2 regions of the Pediococcus damnosus genome follow, and region 1 is predicted to be linked to the other one. Evidence: predicted binding sites of a transcription regulator. Region 1 holds the regulator's gene; the other holds the start of a gene.

Region 1 (4,425 bases):
GGCATCTCCTGGAAACACTTTTTCACCAGCATTAGAAAAACTACCATTAAGATTTTTTGAAGATTTTGAAACTAATTCTGTAGAACTGGAACTAGCTGAACGGTTAGATTTTGAATTATGCCAAAATGGTAAATTAATACCACTAAAAATAATCAGTCCTATACAGACCACGGTAAGCAGAATCGGCGAAACTAGTCGTTCACCATTTTGGATAACCATGGACAGCCTAAGAATGGATAAAACAAGTGCAAATATTGCCATAATGAACAAAAATAACATAAATTACTCTCCCTTACGGATACTTTCTTATATTATCGCTCAAAAAAAGTTAAAGTACAATCGTGAAAATAAGGAATCTTAAGGTTCTTAATTGCTTTTTAATGTTTCTAATTGTTATCATATTAATATACTAATGATTGGCGGTGATTAAATGCTGTCTGAATTTAAGATTGGAATGTTAGTCAGATGTACAAACTGTGATGATTTGGATCATCCATTTGTTGGAAAAATAATCAATGTTTTGAGTACAAAGCTTGTAATTGAAGTTTTACAAATTAATTACCGAGACCGACACAAGGCTTCTTTAATTCAGTATAATACAGTTGTAGATATAAAGAATTGTAAGCGCATCCAGCGTGTGCGCGTAGATTTAGACGAACGAGATGAACAATGAAATGAAGGCTTAAATATGAAAGTTATTGTCGCTCCGGATTCATTTAAAAATAGCATGACTGCAAAAAAGGCTACTGAAAGTATTGTGGCAGGATTGAAAAAGGTCGATCCAAAAATTAAGACGGTTTCTTTACCAATGGCGGATGGTGGTGAAGGAACAATGACAGTGTTGATGGACCATTTTAAAGGTAATCGTTATTCTGTTGAAGTCACTGATGCGATTGGACGACCAATTAAGGCAGAACTTGGGCTAACCGAAGACAAAGCCAAAGTGGCGGTAATTGATATGGCATCTGCCAGTGGCATAGAACATTTAAAAGGTGCTGAACTTAATCCATTTAGAGCTACAACATTTGGAACGGGCCAATTACTCCAGGCAAGTTTGGCCCATCGACCAAAGAAAATTTATTTAGGTGTCGGTGGCAGTGCCACCAATGATGGTGGAGCCGGGATGGCAATGGCGCTAGGTTTTCAGTTTTTGAATAAAGCCGGGAAGTCTATTGATTTAGGAAACGGCGGGTTGAGTGAACTTGAAACAATTGTTGCACCCACGAAAAAGGTCATTTCAGTCCCACTAATTGTTTTAAATGATGTGGCTAATCCGCTTTTAGGACCGGATGGAGCAACTAATGTTTTTGGTACACAAAAAGGGGCCTCTTCAGATGATAAAAAGGTTCTTGAAGAAAATCTCCACCATCTGTCACTGGTTGTTCAACGAGATTTGGGTAAAGATTTTGCTTCCGATTGGGGAACTGGAGGTGCCGGAGGGCTAAGTTATGGCTTAAAAACATTTTTTGGTGCGCAATTAACATCAGGTATAGACAGCATTCTAAAATTACTTGATTTTAAAGAAAAAGTTGTGAATGCTGATTATTTAATTACTGGTGAGGGATCATTTGATACGCAATCCAGAAATGGAAAGGTACCGTTTGGACTTGCCGAAGCCTGTTTGAAACTCAATCCAGAATGTAAAGTTATTGTTTTAGCAGGTAGAATTGCACCTGATTTAGGTGAATTACCTGCAAATATCAAATTGGTTAAAAGCATTAATGACGGGCAACCACTAGCCAAACAAACTCTCGACATGGGCTCTGAAAATATTTATCACTTGAGTGAATGGTTGACTAGCAATTATTTGTAAATAAAAAAAGGTTCAAGGCATTTCATCCACTGAACCTTTATGTTTAATAAATCTTATCCCGATATAAGCCAACTACACGGCCAAGGATACTAACGTTATCTAAAATAATTGGAGCCATGGTATCATTTTCGGGTTGTAAGCGAATATGATCAGTTTCTTTGAAGAACCGTTTGCAAGTGGCCTCATTTTCTTCTGTCATGGCAATGACAATATCACCGTTATCTGCAGAGCTTTGTTTACGAACAATAACTTGATCACCATTTAAAATTCCAGCCTGAATCATGCTTTCTCCACGAATATTCAACATGAATAAATCACCATCCTCGTGTTCAAAATCAGGAGGAAGTGGAAAAAAGTCAGTTGCTTCTTCAACGGCTAAAATTGGTGCACCAGCAGTGACAGTTCCTAAGATCGGAATTTTATTAGGGGTGGCACTAACACCTAATTCCTCTAAACCCGCAGGTGTAATTTCTAAAGCACGTGGTTTGGTAGGGTCTTTTTGTAAAAGTCCCTTTTTTTGTAATCTTTCAATATGGCCATGGACAGTAGAAGTAGAGGAGAGGGAAACTGCCTCACCAATCTCACGCACAGTTGGTGGATATCCTTTTTCGTTTACTTTATCATATATGTATCTAAGCACAGCAAATTGCTTACTTTCAGATGTTTTTGACATTGTGAGCACCTCGCATTTTCTTGTTCTCATTTTACCATATGCAATTACAGTATTCAAACAAACGTTCGGGTTCAATTTTTTGGTATGTGTCAAGTTTTCCTAGGTGCCTTATAATCAACCAAATATTTATACACAATAATTAGTTTGAAAATATTTTTGCCATTGCTCCGATAGGGCTACTTGTTGGGGCATCAACTGGTATTTTACCTGAAAGAACTCCAATATGCTTAGAATGGTGCTTGTTGCTCAGCTGAGCTGAACTCAACGTCTTCAATGATTCCGTAGCGATCTCAATCGTTAGCTCTTGTAACTTTCTTAAACCACCACGTAAGTATTTATCTAGCTTACCGTTTACCCGAGCTTCAATTAATTTCAACATAGCCTCAAGGCCCTTTTCGGACCATACTTTGCCTTGCTTTTTCATTCGATACGTGTACGCTCTGTGTGAGCTTTCAACGGATCCCAATTTGCCGACCCTCATGAAGCCACGATCGTGTGGAGACTTTATAAACTGCCAATTTCTTGCCAAATATTGTCTTAGGACCCTTAGGCTCTCAAGTTCCTTATCAGTTTTAATTTGCGACTCAAATGTATCTAAAATAACGTTTAACTGATTCTGATCATACAGGCTAACGCTCTTAACGGCCTTATCAACCAATGGATTAAATAAACCAAAGGTTTGTTTAATCTTTTTGACAAAGTGATACCGATCGATAGTAAATTCAACTCTTTGAGCACTCGGAACTATTTCTCGCATACTTTTCGGGTTATACCCTGGGCCACCATCACTTGCTGTAAACACGGTCATTTCACTGATTTTATAATACTTCTCAATGTAGTCAGTTACTCGTTTTTGAACCTTTTTTTGATTGATACCAACAAACTCAACTTTGTTTGATCTTGTTCCATCTAATCCTGATTCAAAAACAATGTAATGGTGGACGTCTTGTCTTCGTCGATTAATTTTGTGTATCTCAAAGGCATCGCCTTCAACCACTAAGTTTTCAACTTTTCGTTTCTTAACTAGTTTCTCTTCGGACGATTTTTCTTCTGTCTTCACGGTATCTGCCATGTCTCTGATAATTCGGTCTACTGACCAGGCACTAATATCCGTCTGACTTGCCAGATTGATCATTGCGGCCGTATTTCTCATCGTTGTCGTTTGCCCAATTTTGGCAACGACACTTTTAAAATAAGGTGAAATTCTTTTTCTTTCTTCCAACTGAAGTTGTTCATCCAACGGGAAGTAATAACTTCCATTGGGTCGAAGATAACATCTTCTTTCAAAATTCACGGCGCCAAACATAAACTCAATTGTTCTGGCCTGTCGATTAATGAATGTATTTTCTGCCGGAATTGATGGAACGAGTGTTTCATCTAATTGCCTCAGATATTCAGCTACAACCAGCTGGAATGACTTCCTAAGATGAAGAATTACCTGCTCCTCTAAATCAAATAAACTGTCTAAATTTCCCAATGATTCAATAAAATCTGCTAAAATATACATGAAAGACCTGTATCCCTTCCTTTAATCTTCGTCGATTAAAAGGCTACAGGTCTTTTTCTATATATTCAACTCAAAATGAATATTCCTAGAATTTTATTGACCATCTAGGAAAACCTTACACTAACATTTTTTGAAAAAAAATCAATAACAGTGTAAAATCATTGGTAAACAAATCGGGAGTGAAAAAATTGGCAGAAAAAGATGAAGAATTTCAAAAATTAATTAAAAGGATTAATGAATTAGCCCATAAAGCCAAGAGTGATGGCTTAACAGATTTAGAAATCATTGAACGTAAAGACCTGCGTCAGAGATATTTAAAACGATTTAGAGAAGGTTTTAAAAGTCAAGTTGAAATGATGCAAGTGTTTGATAAGAGTGGTAAAGAAGTTACCCCGGAAAAAGTGAAAAATGTTCAGCGGAAAAAGGGACTTC
Region 2 (4,425 bases), 590 kb from region 1:
ACTTTCACAACCACCCAAGCACACATTTTCAGCCGTTAAGCTGCGCTCAACAGCTGGTTTTAAGTAATTCCAATTACGCTTCAAATAACGCCGTAAAAGTTGAATTGACTCAAGACTATCTGTATCGCTAGCTATTGATTCACAAGTATCAAGAATAACCTGAATTTGGTCACTATCCCAATTATGAACAGCCTGAAATAACATATTTTGTAGTTTCTTAGGCATCATGCTTAATCGCTTACGAATTTTTCGATTCAAGTGATAACAATCTAAAAAATGTTCATGTTTTTTTGCCCCAATTGCTAATTCATCAAAGCAGGATGGTTCATAACCACTGCCATTATCGCTACCGGTGATCACCGTAGTGTGTTGTAAATCATAGTTTTGACTTAAATAATCTTGTGCTTGCTTAAAAACTACTCGGCGGTTTAATCCTGTAAACACATGCCGGTTTAGCGTCTGTCGGCGCTGGCCATTTTGGGTAATGCCTTCCGTTAATTGAAGTCGGTGCACGAAGATATTCTTATGGTGGTGTTTAGCCTTTATGGCGACACAAAAGGCATCACCTTCTAGATATAAATAAGGAACTTGACGTTTCTTTGCTACAGTTACTAACGTGGTTTCTTCACGCTGCTTTTCACATTGCGTACCTGCTGTTTGATAAAGTTGACCAACTTTCTGATGACTGATAGAAAGTGGGGTTAAAAGGTTAACAGCCAAAGCTGTTGTCCGTAAAACACTATGTGAAGCTAGCTTGGCAACCTTTTCGACCATTAAGGGTGAAAATCTACTTCGTGGAATTAACTGCAAATAACGATCTAAAGGAAATACATATTTTTTATCAGTTAGTTTCACTAACCGGCGTTTGAAAGTCACGGCCCCACACATAAAATTCAAAGTTCTTTCGCGCTTGCCCACAATTTCTTGGTATTCTGTTTCGCCAATTAGAAGATCATCAAGATCTTCTAACGCCTGGCCTAAGGCAGTGGCAATCAACGTCTGACACTGCATCATTAAATTCTGTTCCGCATCAAATAAATTATTACTATCCTTTAAAACTGTCATGATTTCTGTTAATATTTGAGACATGAAGACCGTTACCTCCTAATTTTTGGCTGCTATACCTAATTAGAAGATTAACGGTCTTCTCTTGTTTTGAAAAGACTTTTTTTCACTTTCCTACTAAAACTTTACACTAACAATTAATCTGATTTAAATAACGGTAACGTAATGTTTTCAAAGTTAATACTAGCCAGATTTGTCATTGTAATTCCTAATAATCTGATTCCCCGCTTACTATCACCAAATTCATCAAAAAGTTGTTGTGCATAAAAAAGATAAGCTTCCTCGCTATTCTCAATAAATTCAGTTAAAGTTTGTCTTTTGGTAATCGTTTCAAAATCTGCATATCTCACCTTGAGAACTAAAGTTTTACCATGCTTTTGTCTTTGTTTCATAGCAAGCGCCACATTTTTTGCTAATATGGTCAGCGCCTGTTCTGCCTCAGAATCCGTTGTTAAATTAGGATTATAAGTACTTTCTTTACCAATCGATTTTCGTTCTCGCAAATATTCAACGGGCCGATCATCTGCTCCACGCACATGATGATACAAGACATCTCCAAATCTTCCAAAATGATGAATCAAATACAGTTCACTTTTTTGATAGAGATCTGCTCCATTAAAAATCTTTAAATCGTACATTTTAGGAACGGTCTTTTTACCAACTCCGCGAAATTTTTCAATTGGTAATTTATCTAAAAATTCACGCACATCCTCAGGCAAAACAACGGCAACACCGATTGGCTTTTGATACTCAGAAGCCAACTTGGCCAAAAACTTATTGTAAGAGATGCCAGTAGAACAAGTTAAGTTAGTTTTTGCAAATATTTCACTTTGAATTTGATGGGCCACTTCCACCGCACTTTCAATATGTTTTTTATTGTCTGTAATATCCAGATATGCTTCATCAAACGCGACTGGTTCAATTTTTTCAGTATACTCATGAAAGATTTTATGGATTTGATCTGATACCGCTCGATATAACGTAAAATTTGGTGTCTGAAAGAAAGCCTTAGGACATAGTTCTAAAGCTTTTTGCGCACTCATTGCTGAATGAACACCCGACTGCCGTGCCATATAGTTTGCAGTAGCGACAACTCCTTTTCCACCCGTTCTACGTGGATCTTTCGCGATAATAAGGGGCTTTTTTTTGAGCCCTGGTCGTTCACGTTCTTCGATTGAAGCGTAAAAAGCATCCATATCAACATGAATGATCTTTCTTGATGTATTTATGTTAATAGGAAGAATATCTTCATTTTGAGCTTGGGACAACTTTATCACCTGGATTCATACCACTTCTAAAAATTACTTTTAATATCATTTTATAAAATTAAATGACGTAACGATTTCTTAATCTCTTTTCAGTTTAATCGAACGTATGTTTGAAAACAAGCAAAATAAATTCAAAAAGCGACTAATCAACAAATTGTCAATTAACCGCTCCAATTATTTCATTTAATGTTTGGTTGCCCCAAATACCCAATCACGATGATCACGGGTCAATAATTCTTGGGCAGCTTTAGGCCCCATTGTACCACTTACATAATTCGGGAAATCAGTCTTTTGACTATCCCAATTTTGTCTAACAACATCAACAATCCGCCAAGCTTGTGCTACTTCATGCCAATGGGCAAAGTTGGTTCGATTACCATCTAAGGCATCATGAATTAGTTTTTCATATGCTTCCGGAACTTTTGCTTTTTCAGCAGATGTCTTATGATATTCTAAATGAATTGGCATAATTCCATAGCCTTGACTACCATTTTTTACATTTAGATCTAATTGATACCCTTGATCTGGTTCAACATAAAGAGTTAGGACATTTTGTTCAAGTTTGGTATCCTGCTCACCTGTTGCTGTAAAAATATTATCCGTTGTATCCTTAAAAACTACATTAATTTGCGTAGATTTTCGGGCAAGCCGTTTTCCAGTTCTAATGTAAATAGGAACACCGGTTAAATTACCATTTGTAGTTTCCAATTTTCCGGCCACAAACGTTTCAATCTGTGAATGCTCATCGGTTCCCTCTTCATGTCGGTAATCCAATTGCTCATGTTCAGCATCTTCACCGTATTGACCGCGAACAAAGTTCTTTGAAGCTTCTTTGGCTGAATAAACTTTAATATTTTGAAGGGCCTCTACTTTGCGATCACGTAGTTCTTTTGCTGTGTATTCACTAGGCTTTTGCATGGTAAGTAATGACACAATTTGCAGAATATGGTTTTGCACCATGTCTCGCAACGCACCAGCCGTTTCGTAATAGCCAGCCCGCTCCTCGACACCTAATGATTCCGCTAAGGTAATTTGAATATTATCGATATGTTCCTTGTTCCAAAGCGATTCAATCACTTGGTTTCCAAACCTCAAAGCCGCAATACTTTGAATGGCTTCCTTCCCCAAATAATGATCAATTCGATAAATTTGATCTTCAGAAAAAGCGGCGGAAATATCATCATTAAGTTCTTTAGCAGTTTCAAAGTCACGGCCAAATGGTTTTTCAATAATTAACCGATTATAGCCATGATCAGTAATTAACTTTTCTGATTTTAAATGGCCAGCAATGGTTCCAAAGAATCTCGGTGCCATGGCCAAATAATAAATTCGGTTGCCATTAAGTTTATATTTTTCATCTAATTTATCAGCTAATTTTCGTAACGCCACATAGTGTTCCGTATCATTGACATTATGCGATTGATAACAGAAATGACTCGCAAATTTTCGTGTGATCTCACTATTTGTTCGATCGGACTCATGACCATCATCTGCAATGGCATTCATCACAACCTCATGATAATGATCGTTAGTCCAAGGACGACGTGCTGTTCCAATTACGGCAAAATCATCCTTTAAATAGCCTTTTTCATACAAACGAAATAATGAAGGATATAATTTGCGATAGGCCAAATCACCTGTTCCTCCAAAAATTATAAACAACGCTTGTTGTGTCATTTCATTTGCCTCTCTTTCACAATATAAGTCCGCTTTAATTATGAAACTTTCGTTTTGAATACACAACTTTTTAACCCTAAAAAAAAAGATTTGAAACAAAAAATGTCTCAATCCTTTAAATTTAACTGATTATTCCTTATTTTCTGGTTTGTCAGTTGATTCCTGAGCATCATCTGCATCAGGAGTTTCTTTGACATCTTTTGCTGCTGCTTCTGGTTCTGTGGCAGAAGTTTCCTCTTTTTCAGCTGGTTTAACAGCTTCCACATGATCCACTCGCATAATAGCAGTTCGATCAAAAACCAAGTAGATACCATCACAGTCTAAAGTAACTGTTTTTGCATCTTCATCAATTGAATCAACAACTCCATGTAAACGACCAATGGTAACGATCTTGTCACCAACTTGAAGTTTACTC

The links. The regulator LexA, encoded in region 1, represses DNA repair genes until DNA is damaged. The targets are predictions, from matches to a motif close to CNAACANNTGTTNG.
Region 2: the regulator LexA is predicted to act here: its motif matches at 2,433-2,446, upstream of dinB (DNA polymerase IV).

Annotation. Positions count from the first base shown of each region.
Region 1 is NZ_CP012294.1:2,117,245-2,121,669, reverse strand. Features, by position in the region: gene ADU73_RS09960 (hypothetical protein) at 1-261, opposite strand, end outside; gene ADU73_RS09955 (hypothetical protein) at 431-673, shown strand; gene ADU73_RS09950 (glycerate kinase) at 689-1,813, shown strand; gene lexA (transcriptional repressor LexA) at 1,857-2,486, opposite strand; gene ADU73_RS09940 (ISLre2 family transposase) at 2,626-3,993, opposite strand; gene ADU73_RS09935 (DUF896 domain-containing protein) at 4,182-4,425, shown strand, end outside.
Region 2 is NZ_CP012294.1:577,736-582,160, forward strand. Features, by position in the region: gene ADU73_RS02790 (ISLre2 family transposase) at 1-1,089, opposite strand, end outside; gene dinB (DNA polymerase IV) at 1,203-2,261, opposite strand; gene zwf (glucose-6-phosphate dehydrogenase) at 2,517-4,010, opposite strand; gene yajC (preprotein translocase subunit YajC) at 4,140-4,425, opposite strand, start outside.